3 regions of the Cellvibrio chitinivorans genome follow, and region 3 is predicted to be linked to each of the others. Evidence: predicted binding sites of a transcription regulator. Region 3 holds the regulator's gene; each other region holds the start of a gene.

Region 1 (5,415 bases), 320 kb from region 3:
GTCACGCCGGTAGACACATTGGCGGGCAGCTCGTAGACGTAATGCAAAACACCATCAATACGGAAGCGGATGCGCCCGACTTCCCTGCGTGGCTCTATGTGAATATCCGAGGCGCGCTGGTCGTAGGCGTATTGCAGCAGCCAATCGACGATTTTGACTATGTGCTGGTCGTTGGCATCCGGGTCGCTCGCTTTGCCCAGTTCGACCAACTGCTCAAAGTTGGTGATAGCCGAGGCGGCAGTCGCCCCGCTGGCACCAGAGACGGAGCGCGCGAGGGTATAAAACTCCACCATAAAGCGTTCGATGTCGGCGGGATTGGCCACCACGCGCTTCACTGCGCGGCGCGCCACATGCTCCACCTGCGGCTCCCAGCCCGCCATAAACGGCTGGGTACAGGCGACGACCACATGATCAGCTTCGACTTTTACACAGAGGATGCCGTGGCGTTTGGCGAAGGCGTAACTCATCACCTCGGTGCATTTGGCCACGTCGATTTTCATCGCATCTATATGGAATAGCGGCAGCTTGGCTTTGTTGGCCAGCCATTCGGTGAGCACATCGCCATTGAGACTGTGACCGGGGCGCTGCACATCGTCCAAATTCTGGCTGGCAATGTAAGCCAGCGGGTGCATGATCGCCTGTTCACGGGTGCGCGAGGCGCCCAACAGCATATTGGCATCGGCCTGTTTCAGGCGCCCGTCGGCGACCAAATCCTGAATCAACCCGCGCAAATCCAATACCCGATCCAACACCATCTTATTATTCCTGTTTATCTGTAAAAGGAGATCGGCTGATTGTAGCGCCTCCGCCGCCGAGCGTCTGCCCAGCACTGCTCAGGTTGGGCTCAGGCTGGTATTTCCGGTGGCAGCAGCTAGGCTCAAGACACGAAGCAGGACGAAAATCACCCAAATCAAGACATTATTTATACACCCGCATAAAAAATAGTCATGAAAACACCATAAAAATGTCACAAAGCAGCGTGACCCTGAGGGATGATCTTTTTATACTGCGCGCACTTTTAACCGGAGGGGTCGTTGATGCCTTTTGCAAATCTGTCAAATCTGTTTGGCCGTTCACCCATCAAGCCGATGCAAGAGCATATGGCACTTGCGATTAAAGCCGCCTCGGAATTGGTGGGTTTCTTTGAAGCCGTCACCAGCGACGACTGGGAGCGCGCAAGCGACATCCAAAAGAGCGTGGTCAAGTATGAAAACGAGGCCGACGAGATCAAAAAGCATCTGCGCCTGCACTTGCCCAAGAGCTTGTTCCTGCCGGTACCGCGCACGGACTTGCTGGAATTGCTGACCATGCAAGACCGCATCCCCAACCGCGCCAAAGACATCGCCGGCATCATCATGGGCCGTCGCATGGCGATTCCCGCCAGCATGAAAGACCAAATGAACGAATTTGTCCGCTCAAGCGTCGCCGCTGCCGAACAAGCACTGACCGCGATTAATGAGTTGGATGAACTGCTCGAAACCGGATTTAGCGGGCGCGAGCTGGTAGTAGTAGAAAACATGATCAAGGAGTTGGACATACTGGAAGAAAAAGCCGATCAACTTGAGATTGGCGTACGTACCTCCCTCTTTGCCCTTGAAGCCCAACTACCACCGGTAGACGTGATGTTCCTCTACAACATCATCGATTGGGTGGGTGATATCGCCAACCGCGCCCATGATGTAGGCGGCCGCTTACAACTGCTGCTGGCACATTAATCCTGTTTAGATTGGGGAATCCACAATGACTTTATTAGCTGAACACGGCCAAACGCTGTTCGTACTGGCCTGTGTCTTCGGTTTGTTTATGGCCTGGGGTATAGGTGCCAACGATGTGTCCAATGCGATGGGCACCTCAGTTGGTTCGCGCGCACTCACCATGAAACAAGCCATCATTATCGCGATGGTATTTGAATTTACCGGTGCCTATCTCGCCGGCGGCGAAGTAACTGAAACCATTCGCAGCGGTATCGTCGATGTTGCAGTCATGGTCGATCACCCCGACCTGTTCATTTTCGGCATGCTGTCATCGCTGTTGGCAGCCGGTAGCTGGCTATTAATCGCCAGTATCCTCGGCTGGCCGGTATCGACCACTCACTCAATCGTGGGCGCGATCATCGGATTTGCAGCGGTCGGTATCTCGGTGGATTCGGTGCAATGGGGCCAAGTCTGGGGCATTGTTGCCAGCTGGGTTACCTCGCCACTCGTGGCGGGCATTATCTCCTTCTGGATTTTCCGCTCGGTGCAACACCTGATTCTGGATACAGAAGATCCGTTCGCCAATGCCAAGCGCTACATTCCTTTTTACATGTTTGCGGTGGGGTTTTTCCTGTCGATGGTGACCATTCTCAAAGGTCTGAAACATGTTCTGAAGTCTCACCATTTTGAACTTAATTTCCTGCAAGCCATGATGATTGCCACTGTTATTGGAGCAATTGTTGCTGCTATAGGCATCTTCCTGTTAAGCCGGATTACCCCGGATGCCACTGCTGACAAACACAACCGTTTCTCCAGTGTTGAGCGCGTATTTGGTGTACTGATGATTTTCACTGCCTGCGCCATGGCGTTTGCGCACGGCTCCAACGACGTAGCCAATGCAGTTGGCCCAATGGCAGCTGTGGTTAGTGTGATCCAGTCTGGCGCGGTGGGCGCCAAGGCAGCGGTAGCGCCCTGGATTCTGCTGCTCGGCGGAGTCGGGATAGTGGTGGGGCTGGCGACTTACGGTTACAAGGTGATGGTCACTATCGGCAAAAAAATCACCGAACTGACCCCCAGCCGTGGCTTTGCCGCCGAAATGGCAGCCGCTGCGACTGTAGTAATCGCCTCGGGAATTGGCTTGCCCATCTCTACCACCCACACTTTGGTAGGCGCGGTACTCGGCGTTGGCTTGGCGCGCGGTATCGGCGCATTAAACCTGCGTGTGATTGGCGGCATCTTCGCCTCTTGGCTGATTACGCTGCCTGCGGGCGCGGGTCTGTCGATCCTGTTCTTCTTCTTTTTCAAAGGCGTGTTCTACTAAGCTAAACCTTAGCGCGCAACAAAAAGCCCGAGCCGGTTCGCTGCCTCGGGCTTTTTGTTGTCTGGATTTCGCGGCAAACTTGCAATTTGGGGCGCAATCGCCGATAACGATAAACCACATCGAAACCGATCCGGTCTTACATCGAATAGAGTCATGAACATGGATTTCAAGCGCTACCAACACCATTTGAGCAACTTGGTCGCCCTGCCCTCGGTCAGCTGCGCCGTGCCCGAGTGGGATATGAGCAACCGCGCGGTGATCGACTATCTCGCCAACAGCTTTTCTGACCTTGGTTTTAACACCCAGGTGATGCCCATCGGCGATTCAGGCAAAGCCAATCTGATCGCCACACTCGGCCAAGCTGATGGCGGCTTGGTGCTCGCTGGTCATAGCGATACCGTCCCCTATGATGCCGACCGCTGGCAGTCCGACCCTTTTGCGCTCACCGAAAAAGACGGCAAGCTCTACGGCCTTGGCGCCACCGACATGAAGGGCTTCTTCCCGGTGATTATCGAGGCGGTAAAACCTTATCTCGATAAACCTTTCAAGCACCCGCTGATTGTGCTCGCCACCGCTGATGAAGAGAGCAGCATGAGCGGTGCGCGCGCCCTTGCCCAAGGCGGCATCCCCGGCGCCAAACCGCGCTATGCGGTGATCGGTGAACCCACCGAGCTGACACCGATTCGCATGCACAAAGGCATAATGATGGAAGCCGTGCGCGTGCGCGGCCAGAGTGGCCATTCGTCCAATCCGGCGCTGGGCAATAATGCGCTGGAAGCGATGAATCAAGTGATGAGCGAACTCATCAGCCTGCGCAATGAGTTGCAGCAAAAGTACCGCAACCCCGGTTTTGCGGTGCAAGTGCCAACACTGAATTTAGGTTGTATCCACGGCGGCGATGGTGCCAATCGCATCTGCGGCAGCTGCGAATTGCATTTTGATTTGCGCCTGTTGCCGGGCATGGATAATGATGAAGTCCGCGCCGCCATCCAGCAGCGCCTCGCGCCCATCGCCGAGCGCAGCGGTACCGATGTGGTGTTATCGTCACTGTTTGAAGGCGTTGATCCGTTCGGCGAAGATGCGCACAGCGAACTGGTGCAACTTTGCGAGCAACTTACCGGGAATACCGCTGAAAGTGTCGCCTTTGCCACCGAAGCGCCGTTTATGCAGCAGCTCGGGATGCAAACTATCGTACTAGGGCCTGGCTCGATTAATCAGGCACACCAGCCGGATGAATTTATCCCGCTCGACCAGCTTGAACCGGCAGTGAAAATTCTGCGCGGGCTGATCGAACAATACTGTTTATAACACTGATCCAACAAGAGACACATCGTGCCTGCAAACACTCAAGAATCGACAACAAAAGACTACGTAAAATGGTTCCGTCATTCGACCCCTTACATCAACCGGCACAGCGATAAAACTTTCGTGGTGATGCTGCCGGGAGAAGCGATTACTCACGCCAATTTTCACAATATCGTGCACGACATCGCCCTGCTCTGTAGCCTCGATGTGCGCTTGGTACTGGTGCATGGCGCGCGTCCGCAAATTGATGACCGCTTGCAGGTAGCCGATACCTTTAGCCACTTCCACAATCACCTGCGCATCACCGACAGCGACAGCTTGCGGCTGGTGATTCAGGCAATTGGCGAAGCACGCACTATTGTCGAGGCGGCGCTTTCCACCAGCTTGCCCAACTCGCCCATGCACGATGCGGACATGCAGGTCATCAGCGGCAACTTTGTGGTCGCCATGCCTTACGGCGTCATCGACGGCGTGGATTTGCAGCACACTGGCAAGGTGCGCAAGGTAAATACCCGTTCACTCAATGCCGCGCTGGATTCTGGCGCCGTGGTGCTCTTATCACCACTGGCTTATTCGCCCACTGGCGAGATTTTTAATCTCACTTTCAGTGACGTCGCCACCCATGTCGCCGGCGCCATCAAGGCCGATAAATTATTGGCGTTTGTGGAGGGCAACGGCCTGACCGATAGCGAAGGCAATCTGATTCGCCAGCTTTCGTTGCCAGAGTGCAAAAACTATCTCACTGAGCACGGCGACAAAATCAGTTTTGATTTACAACAAGCCGTTAGCGCCTGTTATCTGAGTTGCCTGCAAGGCGTGCAGCGCGCGCAGTTGATCAGCTACGAAACCGACGGCGCACTGCTCACCGAGCTGTTCACTCGCGATGGTTTGGGCACTATGATTTATTCCGGCCAGTACGAACAACTACGCACCGCAAGCATTGATGATGTCGCCGGTATTCTGGAGCTGATTCGCCCACTAGAAGAACAGGGGATTCTGGTGCGCCGCTCGCGCGAGGTGCTGGAGACCGAGATCAACAAATTCCACGTAATGGACAAAGACGGCACTATCGTCGCCTGCGCCGCGCTCTACCCT
Region 2 (5,415 bases), 750 kb from region 3:
GGCCAAATACATAGCGCACTTGCGGATGGTGCGATAAATACGCGCCCAAGCCTTGCCACAAATAATCCAAACTGGCTTTGCCCCAGTAATCCGGGTGTACAAAGCTGCGGCCTAATTCCAAGCCCTGTTCCAAATAAGGTGTGAGCGATGAATTAAAATCAAACAGTTCAGCGGTGTAGAGCGATTTTGCGCCGCGCTTTTTCATCAATTTGTGTGATTCACCCAAACGATACGCCCCTGCAATACACAGCTTTTCTTCATCCCACAACACCAAGTGGCGATAGTAGTGATCGTACTTATCCAGATCGCGGCGGCTGCCAGTGCCTTCGCCTACCAAGCGGAAAGTCTGTTCACGCAAGCGGCCAATTTCACGCAGCACTACGGGGTGTTGATCGTAATCGCACAAATAAATAACGTGATTGTCGCGGGTATTGCCAATCACCTGTGCCGTTTTTAATTCTTTCTTTAATGCCGCGCGGTCTTCCGGGTGGGCGATGGTTTTTTCGGTCACAAAAACCGGCGTGCGATTTTTTTTGGATGCGATTCCCTTGCCGATTTTATACACGTGTTTTTTCAAACGTTTAATCAGTGCTTTGTCGGCAAGCTGATCGGATTCCAGCGCGTGATGTGGAATCAATTCGCCCACGCGGAATTTAATCTCGGCCGAGTGTTTGTTAAACATTTCGTGTGCGAGCAAAGCAGTTGCGAGCGGTTTGAAAATCATCGAGGCGCTGTAAAACAGCATGGAATTTTTAGCGGATACAAATATCGGCAGCAGCGGCGCTTTGGTTTTACGCGCGAAGTGTAAAAAACCTGCCTGCCATTTGCCGTCTTTAATGCCAGTTGGGCTAGCGCGTGATACTTCGCCCGCCGGGAAAATAATAATCGCCTCTTCGTTATTCAACGCTTGCACAATATTTTTGTAGCTTTGTTTGTAAGCGGCGCGCGTCATATTGTCGAGCGGCAGTAACAAATCGTGCAGTGGCTCAAACGCCATCAGCATATCGTTAGCGATAATTTTTACGTCTTTGCGTACTTCACTAACCAAGCGCACCAAGGCTAAACCATCGAGTGATCCAATAGGATGATTGGCGATAATAATGACGCGCCCTTGTGATGGAATGTTGTTGCGCTCGCGCTGGGAAATGCTGTAACTGAAATTAAAATATTCAAAAATCCGGTCAATAAAATCGATGCCGCGATTGCCTTCGTGCTCGCGCAAAAATGCATTGATTTCTTTTTCGTGTGTCAGCTTGCGCAAAATGCTGAGCGTGGAGTTGCGCACTATGGGCGACTGCTGGGTAAAACCGGGGAATTTGTTACTGAGCGATTGTTCAATATTGAGCATGGTAATCACAACCTTGCGATGGGCGATGCTGCAAGGTTATGACTGATGCGTGACGGTTATGTGATGGAATGATTGCAGAAGTGTGACAGAAAAGTGGGGCGATGTTTCTTTGGTGAGAGATGTATGGACTCCGGTATTACTAGCGAGACGCGCCGTGAATACATCCATGTAGGCTCGACTGCTGCATCCATGCAGCAGACGGTCTCGCCAGCAACACCGGAATCCATACTGAGAGAATGTGCTAAGCCGTAGTGGCACCTACAAGTTGCTCTTCCTGCTTCGCAAGCAGCGCTGCATAAGGCGCTTTTAGGCCGATTAATTTGCCGCTGTCGCTGACGATATCCAAGTGTTCTTGCAGGTCGTGGTCGATCAAGCGTTGGCTAATTAAGATTTCGCCTTTATCGGGTTTTAAATAGTTGTTGTGTTGCACCACAAAATCTTTCAGCAGCGATTTGTTGGAGCTGACGGGCGCCGATAATTCATGTACTGCCGCCGCTAAATGTAAACGCGGGCTGGGGCTTTGGGATGTGAGGCTATTGAGCAATTGCGCGGCGCAGGCGGCGCGGAAGCTGCACTCGTAAAAGGCTTCGCCAGTGAAGTCGATAATCAAGGTTTCGCCCGATAACATTTGGCGCTCGCCGCTGTATAAATTCAGTACGCCCTGCAATTGTTTTTCAAAACGGCGCAGTACTATCGCAAAACTTTCGCTGTTTAATTGTTGGTACAGCTTGCCCATGTTGAGAATGTTCAAACTCAAACGCACTGATACTTGTTTGGGTAATTCCGGCTCGGGTTCTGGTACGTCTTCAATGGTGGGCATTTTCTCGACCACGGCGGTGACTATCTCGCTCGCGGTGGGCAACTTATCTTTGAGCTGCGACCACCACTGGCGTTGGATCGACCACCAGATCACTAGCAGCGAGAAGAAAATCGCCGCCATCCACAGCATAAAAAAGCGATAGTCGCGCTCGCTGTAGCGCGGCACATCGAGCGTCACTTCCAAATAACCGGCGACATTATTGTGCAGTGCAATAGGCGCTGAAAAACTGTAGCGGCGGCCGGTAATTTCCTGATTGGGTTTAAAGCCGTTTTGCACCAGCAATTTGTTTTCCACGTTGTGGATGGTCACGCCGATTACGTTGGGATATTGGCCAACTTCTAACAATATCGCCTGCAAACTAACCAAGTCTTGTTGCAAGGTCGCGTTGACCGCCTGACGGGCGGCGCTGGTGGCGAGTACTTGACCGTAGCGGCCAATCTGCTCGCGCTGATTTTGTTCGCTGTTATGAATGTATGCCCAGGCGCCAAATACGCCGAGTGCGAGCAGCAACAGGCTGCAGAGGCTGAGTTGTGGGTAACTGCGATAGGTTTTGATCAATGCCATTTTGTTGTTAAGTCCGTGCTCTATTGGTTGCGTTCATCTTGCTTGGGAAAACCCCGGTTCCTGTCGGGATTTGAGATGCGGCACACGCGCATACTGTTACGACTGTCGCGTGAAATCGCATTCTAGCCTAAGTCAGTCATATGCGTTAAGACGCGGCTGGCGCTATGGCCGTTGAATCCCGCTTGGATAAGCTGCTGTGAGGCGCTTTGAATTCCGCTAGAATGCGCGTCTTTACGCAAGCGCCCCCAGCTTACACCATCACGGCGACCGAAAGGTGAGGCGGGTTTGGCTCCTTTATATAGCAAGCTCTGTGATGAGAGAGGCTTTGTGAACGAAATTCTACTGATTAACGCATCGGGCCACGACCAACCCGGCGTCACCCGCGCAATTTCCCATGTATTAGCGCGTGCTGGTGCCCGCGTATTGGATATTGGCCAAGCGGTCATCCATGACACCCTCGCGCTGGGCATTCTGATCGAGTTGCCGGTGGTTGGCGATGCGCGCACGCAGCTGCTGGAGCAGATTCAGCAAGCCACCCAGCCCTTGGGAATTCAGGTGCGCTTTCAAACCATTGCTGCCGACAGTTACGAGCAATGGGCTGAACAGCAGGGCAAAACCCGCCACATAGTCACTTTGCTCGCGCGTCAGATTGATGCGGTGATGATCGCTGAGCTGACCGAAATTACCTCGCGTCACGGCTTGAATATCGACAGCATCAGCCGCTTGTCAGGCCGTGTATCCCTTGCGGATTTGGATGCAGGTGATGCTCATGCGGGCAGTGCCTGCGTGGAGTTTTCAGTACGCGGAATGCCTGCCGATTTGGTTGCGCTGCGTAGCGACTTTATGGATTTATCCGCGCGTTTGAATATCGATGTCGCCTTCCAGCGCGATACCGTCTACCGCCGCAACCGCCGTTTGGTGTGTTTTGACATGGACTCAACGCTGATCGAAGCGGAAGTGATCGATGAGCTGGCAAAGGCCGCTGGCGTGGGTGAGCAGGTATCGGAAATTACCGAGTTGGCGATGCGCGGCGAGTTGGATTTCAAACAGAGCTTTGCGCGCCGTATGGCCTTGCTCAAAGGTTTGGATGAATCAGTGCTCGCGGGCATTGCGAAAGAGTTGCGCATCACCGAAGGCGCGGAGAAATTAATATCCTCGCTCAAAAAACTCGGTTATAAAACCGCGATTCTGTCGGGTGGATTTAATTATTTTGGTCAGTATTTGCAAACGAAACTTGGCATAGATTACGTCTACGCCAACGAGCTGGATATTGTCGATGGCAAAGTCACCGGCGAAGTCAAAGGTATAGTGGTCGATGGCCAACGCAAAGCGGAACTGCTCGCAATGTTGGCCAAGCAGGAAGGTATCGCGCTCGAACAAGTTATCGCCGTGGGTGATGGTGCCAACGATTTGCCGATGCTCAGCGTCGCCGGTCTCGGTGTCGCCTTCCGCGCAAAACCGCTGGTAAAAGCCTCTGCCGAACACGCGATTTCCAATTTAGGATTGGATGCAATTTTGTATCTGCTGGGCTTTAGAGAAAGAGATAAATTGCTGTAATTTCTCGCTCGGTTTGATGAGCAAGTTAATGATGTATGAGAGGGGCGCACTGCGCTCCTTTTTCGTTTTTGCAGGCACAAAAAAAGCGAATCCCGCCAGGTATTCGCTTAAAGGTTTTGTTGCAGTTCGGCCTGTATCCCTGCCGATTAGTTAATGATTATTCGGTCAGCAGCGGCAGTTCATCGCGGCGCATGGAACGCAGGGTTTCGCCGGCGACAATAATTGCGCAGATGATCAGGCCGCCGTAAATAGTCATCACATAGCTGTATTCGACGGTGTAATTCCAGGGGCGCGCTATGCCGAGGTAGCAGGCGAATAGCCATGACACTGTGGAGATGGCGCCGGTGAAAACTACCAATAATTGTTCAACTCCCGATACCGATAAAAAGCCGCGCGCGCAGGTGACGCGGGGGAAGCTGAAATAGTGCAGGGCGATGCCGTTCAGGGTCAGAATCGACACCACGGTAAATTTGGCCCAGAGCTTTTCGTTCATTAAATACTGCGCCGGGTTTTCGATATACCCGAGCAGCACCAGCGCCAAACCACTAATCCACAATGCAATCAGCGCCATAAACATAATGTCGGCCGATTTGGTCAGATCCTTGATCGCTGTTGTCGATAGTGCTTTGCCGCGCGTTTTGGCCAGCGCCAAATCCTGCATCAACAAAATTCCGACAGCCACACAGGCGGCAAGTAAGTGAGCGTAGACGATTAGTGTTTTCATAATGAATGCCATTTTTTGAAGACGAATTTTTAGTATGGGGTGCTACTTTTTTAGTGCGAACAAAACCCGATTTGCATCGGGTTTTGCCACGTTTTTTATTACACGGTTGTTCTCACCCGGATTAGAACAAGCCGGCAATGGTTGATGATCCCCAGTTTCTAAAGGCCGCTCCATTTGGCCCTTGGTTGGCGCGCAAATGCAGGCCAACGGTTTGGAACAGGGCGGTTTGCGACAAGCCGCCCACATCCAGCACGCCGCCGCGCACACCACCACCCGCTACGAGGAATGGTGTGTTCTGGCCGCTGTGCGCATCCACGTTACCCATGTCCGACACCTGAGCCACTACGGTCGAGCTGAGCAGACCGTTGCTTTCCAGCTTGTCGAGCAGTTGTTTGGTGAGTG
Region 3 (5,415 bases):
TGATTACCGACTGCCCCTGATCTTTGGCGTGCAGCGCGAGCATGCGGTGCGCCGCCGGGTTCCAAAAGTCCAAATGGCCGCGCGCATCCAGAATCAGTAGACCGTCTTTGAGTGCCGAGCTGATCTCCTGAATCCGTTTGATCACCGCTTGCAGGTTTTCTTTTTCATCGCGCTGTTGTTTTTGCAGCTTGTAGATATTGTCGAAAATCTGCCCCCAAATGCCGCTGGCTTCGGGCGGGTATTCAGTCTGCTGGGACACAATCCATTGGTTGAGGCGGCGCATCTGGCGCAACATCAGCAGGATGAAAATGACGCAGCCGATCAGCAACCAAACAGCAATATTGCCGGTAACAAAGCCGATCAGGCTGCAAATGGCGAGGATAATGAGAATGCGCTGGAGTTCAGCGCTGAAACCTTTTAACAAGACCGACAACCTCGTGGCACATAGCGGTAGCAAGGTCGGGGCACCGCTGTAAGACCGTCTGAGACATGGATGTCGAAGATGAGCCTACAGGGATGTATTCACGGCGTGTCTTGCAGTGGTGTCCCGACTTTGCGACGAATTCAGTGAATCAGGCTTCGATACGGGTAGAGAAACGATAACCGGTACCGCGCACTGTCTGGATCAGGTCTTCGTGGCCATCCACAGTCAGGGCTTTGCGCAGGCGGCGGATATGCACATCAACCGTGCGCTCTTCCACATACACATTGCCGCCCCAGACGTGATCCAGTAACTGGCTGCGAGTATAGGCTCTTTCCTGATGGGTCAGGAAAAATTCCAGTAAACGATATTCGGTCGGGCCCATATCCACCGACTGGTCATTAATAGTGACGCGGTGGCTGGCGGGGTCGAGGCAGAGACCTTGCACGGTAATCGGTGCGGAGGTGATTTGTGGATCGGCGCGGCGCAATACCGCTTTCAGGCGGGCAACCAGTTCGCGCGGCGAGAAAGGCTTGGTGATGTAATCATCCGCGCCCACTTCCAGACCTTGAATCTTGTTGTCTTCCTCGCCTTTGGCGGTAAGCATGATGATCGGGATATTCACGGTCACTTCATCGCGCTTTAAGCGGCGCGCCAATTCGATCCCGCTGGTGCCGGGCATCATCCAGTCGAGCAGAATCAAATCGGGTTTTTCATCGATAATCAGGCCGTGAGCATCCTGGGCATTGCTCGCTTCCATGACATGATATTCGGCCATTTCCAAGGCCACGCGCAGCATATCGCGGATTGCAGATTCATCATCAACGATAAGGATTTTACGACCGGTCATATAAGTTCTACCTGAAATAACAGCTGAATGCCGCACAGTTTTGTGAAGCTAATGTTGCAGAGTATTAAATAATTTCAGTGTTACAAATTTATGACAGTGTAAACATTTCGCAAAAAAGTGTTATCGCGCTAGTTCTTTTAATAAAGCCTGATGAAAACGCTCTGGCGCTTGGATTTGTGGCGAGTGGCCTAAATCCGCGAAGTTAACCAGTGTCGCACGTGGAATGGCTTGCGCTGTTAAACGCCCGAGTTTTTTATAGTTGCCCAAGGTTTTTTGCAGCTCAGGGGGTGCGGCGTCTTTGCCTAAGGCGGTATTGTCTAGCTCACCAATCAAGAGCAATGTCGGCATTTTCAGTTGCGGGAATTCGTAAACCACCGGCTGGCTCATAATCATGTCGGCGGTCAGCGCCGAATTCCACGCCACCAGCTCCTTGCCTTTGCCGCGATACATGCCCGCCTGCATCTCCACCCATTGGTCAAACTCCGGGCGCCACTTGCCAGCGTAATAAGTCGATAACTGATACTTGCGGATGCCCTCGGCGCTGGTATTCAGATCGCGTTTGTACCAGTCATCCACACTGCGATAAGGCACGCCCAGTGCTTTCCAATCCTCAAGGCCGATGGGGTTTACCATCACCAGTTGTTCGGTTTGCTGCGGGTACATAAGCGCAAAGCGGGTGGCGAGCATGCCGCCCATGGAGTGCCCCATCACCGTGACTTGATTGACGCCGATAGAGTCGAGCAACGCGCGGGTATTTGCCGCTAACTGCTGGAAACTGAATTGATAATGCGCAGGTTTGCTGGATTTGCAAAAGCCGATCTGGTCGGCCGTCACTACGCGATAGCCTGCATCTACCAGCGCCTTGATCGTCCCTACCCAGGTCGCGGCGCAGAAGTTTTTGCCGTGCATCAACACCAGCGTACGGCCATTTGGCTGCGCGGGTTTGATATCCATGTACACCATTTCCAGCGCTTGCTGCTGGGATTCAAACGCGAAGGTTTTGGTGGGATAAGGGTATTCAAACCCTTCCAAGCGCGGACCATAAACGGCGGGTTCGGCAGCTTTGGCCAAGGCGGCGGTAGTGCTAGTGATCAGCAGCGAAAGACATAACCAGAACTTCATAGTTCGTCCTCTGTGGTGATGATGGGGTTGGGGTGAATTCAGGCGGCTACTCAAGCCGCCGCAGGCGTTTGACGGAGCGCGTAATCTGCGACCAGACCGACAAATACCGCTACGCCGACCCAGTTGTTATTGAGGAAGGCTTTAAAGCAGTCCTCGCGTTTGCGGAAGCGGATCAGCCATTGTTGATAGGCAAAGAGTGCGGCTGCGACTACCAATCCCAAATAATACAAGCCGCCTAATTCAAAGCGGTTGCCGACCAACACCAGCGCATAAATCGTCATTAGCTGGAGCACACCGGTCATCAGACGATCCTGCTCGCCAAACAAAATCGCGGTGGATTTGACGCCAATTTTCAGGTCGTCATCGCGGTCAACCATCGCATAAAAGGTGTCGTAGGCGACTGTCCAGAGCACTGTTGCCAAATAGATCAGCCAAATTCCCTGCTGTAATTCGCCCGCTTCGGCGGCGTAGGCCATGGGAATTCCCCAGGCGAAGGCTGCGCCTAAAAACACTTGAGGTAGATGGGTGTGGCGTTTCATAAAAGGGTAGCAGAAAGCCAGAATCAGCCCGCCGACCGAGAGTTTGATGGTGAGCGGATCGGTCATCAGTACCAGCCCGAAGGCGATCAGGCAGAGGGCGACAAACAGGCCGAGCGCCTCTTTGCTGGATACCGCGCCAGTGGCGAGCGGTCGGTTTTGAGTGCGTTTGACCTTGCCGTCGATTTTACGGTCGGCAAAGTCGTTGATCACACAGCCAGCGGCGCGCATCACGATCACGCCCAGAGTAAAAATCACCAGATTTTTGATGCTGGGCACACCTTTAGCGGCAATCCACAGGCTCCACAGGGTTGGCCAGAGCAATAGCAAGGTGCCAATCGGGCGATCCATACGCATCAGGCGCCAATAGATGGCGGCTTTTTGTTGCAGTTGGCTGGGCGATGCACTGGCTTTGGCATTTTTATCGGCTGATTTAATGATTTTCGCCACTTTTGAAGGTTTTTTTAACGCCGTTTTAACTGGGGGTTGGGTTTGGTTGTGTGGCTGATTTTGCGGCTGGCTTGTGGCTGTGCTTACTGAAGGGGGTGTAGATGGAGTTGTTGATGGATTAGCAGCGGTAGCCGCAGGCTGCGCCTTAGGCTTAGGGTTGCCCTTTTGCTTATTGGATGATTGCGGCGCTTTGGGGTTTTTGGGTTTTACATCTTTGCTCATGGCCAAAAGTCGCTTCTATTTATAGATAGTGTGTATGTGTGATTCAACCGTTCGGATTAAGTGCCTGCCGTGCAAGCCGGTCGGTGAACGCTGGTAGAAATACTTCGCTCACCAGCAGTGGTTTTTGTGGCAGCTGTTGTTCGCGCAGGCTAAATACCGAGCGTCGCCCCCAGAGAATTGAGGTGCCAGCCAGAGCGGCGGGAACATAGGCATGATCGCGGCTAATGCGCGCTACCGCAATGGCGCTGCGTGTTATCTGTGGCTGACTAAACAAAAACGCGCCCAGCGGGCGGGTGCCCTGCTTGCGTAAATGGCGCAAGCGACCGGTCAGGCTGGTGAGCGGCAAAATGCTGCGCGCAAATACCCAAGGTTCGTCGCAGCCGCACAGAATCACTTCGCGGATCAGCGCCAGCGCCGGGCGTTTCATGCCCAATACCTGCTGCTCATCCAACCGTGGCACTGCAATAATCTGGCGCACCACTTTCACCCTGAACTGCCCTTGGCTCGCATCAATCAAACGCGCCGTGAGCGAGCCGCTATGGCTCAGCCAATCCTGCAACGCAAGACTCGGCCGCTGCTGGCGAGCGATGCGACTAAGGGGTTGCCATAACAGGGGTCGCTTTAACAGAGGAAATACAGAATTGCGTGCAGCCTTGGGCAAAGGCTATCTCCTTCTTGCTGGATAAATGAGGGCAGTAAACGGGGCGGGAGTGTAGCAGCTTGTGTTTACTTGAGGATGAATTGCGCGCTGACATCCCTGAACAGAAATCGCGTTAGCATGGGGAAAAAACCGGCGCGGGTCTGCCGCAACGCCAGTATTGCGGGTAAACTCCAAGGTCACTCGATGAAATCGACGCAGCTTTTTACAGAAAATACGATGCTATACAACACATACAAAACAAACTAAGGAGCAAGATGATGCATAAAACCGATATCGTGGTCGCACTGGCGAACAATACTGATCTGGGTGTAAACAAGGCTGATTTGGTGGTCTCTGCCTTTATCGAACAAATTACCAATGCCCTGAGCCGCGACGAATCTGTCGCCCTGTTGGGTTTTGGCACCTTCAATGTAAGCTCACGCGCCGCGCGCGAAGGCCGCAATCCGCAAACCGGCGCGACCATTCAAATCGCCGCCAGCAAAACCGTGACCTTTAAGCCGGGCAAGGCGCTGAAAGACGCGGTTAACGAGTAACTCCCTAACATTCCTATCAGCTCTCACTATCAATAACTATTACGCGAGGCGACATGTCCCTGACCAATAAAATCCTGCTTGGTATGCTTTCAGGGCTGCTGGTGGGGGTGATACTCAACCTGCTGCTCGGGTTGGATGAAGCCCATGCCTCGGCGACCACAGCCTACGGTAAGTGGATTCAAGATGTGGTCGTCAACGGGGTTTTGGATGCCGTAGGTCAGGTGTTTGTGGCCTCGCTGAAGTTGCTGGTAGTGCCGCTGGTATTTGTGTCGCTGGTGTGCGGCGCCGCTTCGCTCGGTGGCCACAACCGCATGGGTGCGCTGGCGACCAAAACGGTAGTGCTCTATACCCTAACTACAGCCATTGCCATTGCCTTGGCGATGGGCGTGGCGATGTTGTTCCAGCCTGGCGCGGGTGTGGATATGGCAGTGGCCAGTAACTACGCGGCTCCACCGGCTCCCTCTATTAAAGAAACGTTCATCAACATCTTCCCCAGCAACCCGGTGCAGGCTATGGCGCAGGGCAATATGTTGCAGGTGATCGTATTTTCGATTTTATTTGGCATTGCTATTTCCCGCACCGGCGGCGAAGTTGGCAACAGCATGAAAACCCTCTTCGAG

Evidence for each region. The regulator PhoB, encoded in region 3, activates phosphate uptake and scavenging genes when phosphate is short. The targets are predictions, from matches to a motif close to TGTCATAAANNTGTAACA.
Region 1: a site for PhoB is predicted at 955-972, ahead of SPL68_RS04575 (TIGR00153 family protein). Genes of this name have one in related genera too.
Region 2: a site for PhoB is predicted at 1,419-1,436, ahead of olsF (bifunctional ornithine lipid synthase OlsF). Genes of this name have one in related genera too.

Annotation. Positions count from the first base shown of each region.
Region 1 is NZ_JAYKKN010000001.1:1,082,231-1,087,645, reverse strand. It holds gene tfpB (type IV pilus assembly ATPase TfpB) at 1-755, opposite strand, end outside; gene SPL68_RS04575 (TIGR00153 family protein) at 1,038-1,715, shown strand; gene SPL68_RS04570 (inorganic phosphate transporter) at 1,741-3,015, shown strand; gene argE (acetylornithine deacetylase) at 3,169-4,323, shown strand; gene argA (amino-acid N-acetyltransferase) at 4,348-5,415, shown strand, end outside.
Region 2 is NZ_JAYKKN010000001.1:1,512,036-1,517,450, forward strand. It holds gene olsF (bifunctional ornithine lipid synthase OlsF) at 1-1,348, opposite strand, end outside; gene SPL68_RS06385 (hypothetical protein) at 1,472-1,600, shown strand; gene SPL68_RS06390 (hypothetical protein) at 1,590-2,732, opposite strand; gene serB (phosphoserine phosphatase SerB) at 3,060-4,289, shown strand; gene SPL68_RS06400 (DUF2214 domain-containing protein) at 4,447-5,013, opposite strand; gene SPL68_RS06405 (DUF1552 domain-containing protein) at 5,135-5,415, opposite strand, start outside.
Region 3 is NZ_JAYKKN010000001.1:764,956-770,370, forward strand. It holds gene phoR (phosphate regulon sensor histidine kinase PhoR) at 1-424, opposite strand, end outside; gene phoB (phosphate regulon transcriptional regulator PhoB) at 573-1,271, opposite strand; gene SPL68_RS03250 (alpha/beta fold hydrolase) at 1,392-2,393, opposite strand; gene ubiA (4-hydroxybenzoate octaprenyltransferase) at 2,444-3,319, opposite strand; gene SPL68_RS03260 (chorismate--pyruvate lyase family protein) at 3,645-4,262, opposite strand; gene SPL68_RS03265 (HU family DNA-binding protein) at 4,520-4,795, shown strand; gene SPL68_RS03270 (dicarboxylate/amino acid:cation symporter) at 4,849-5,415, shown strand, end outside.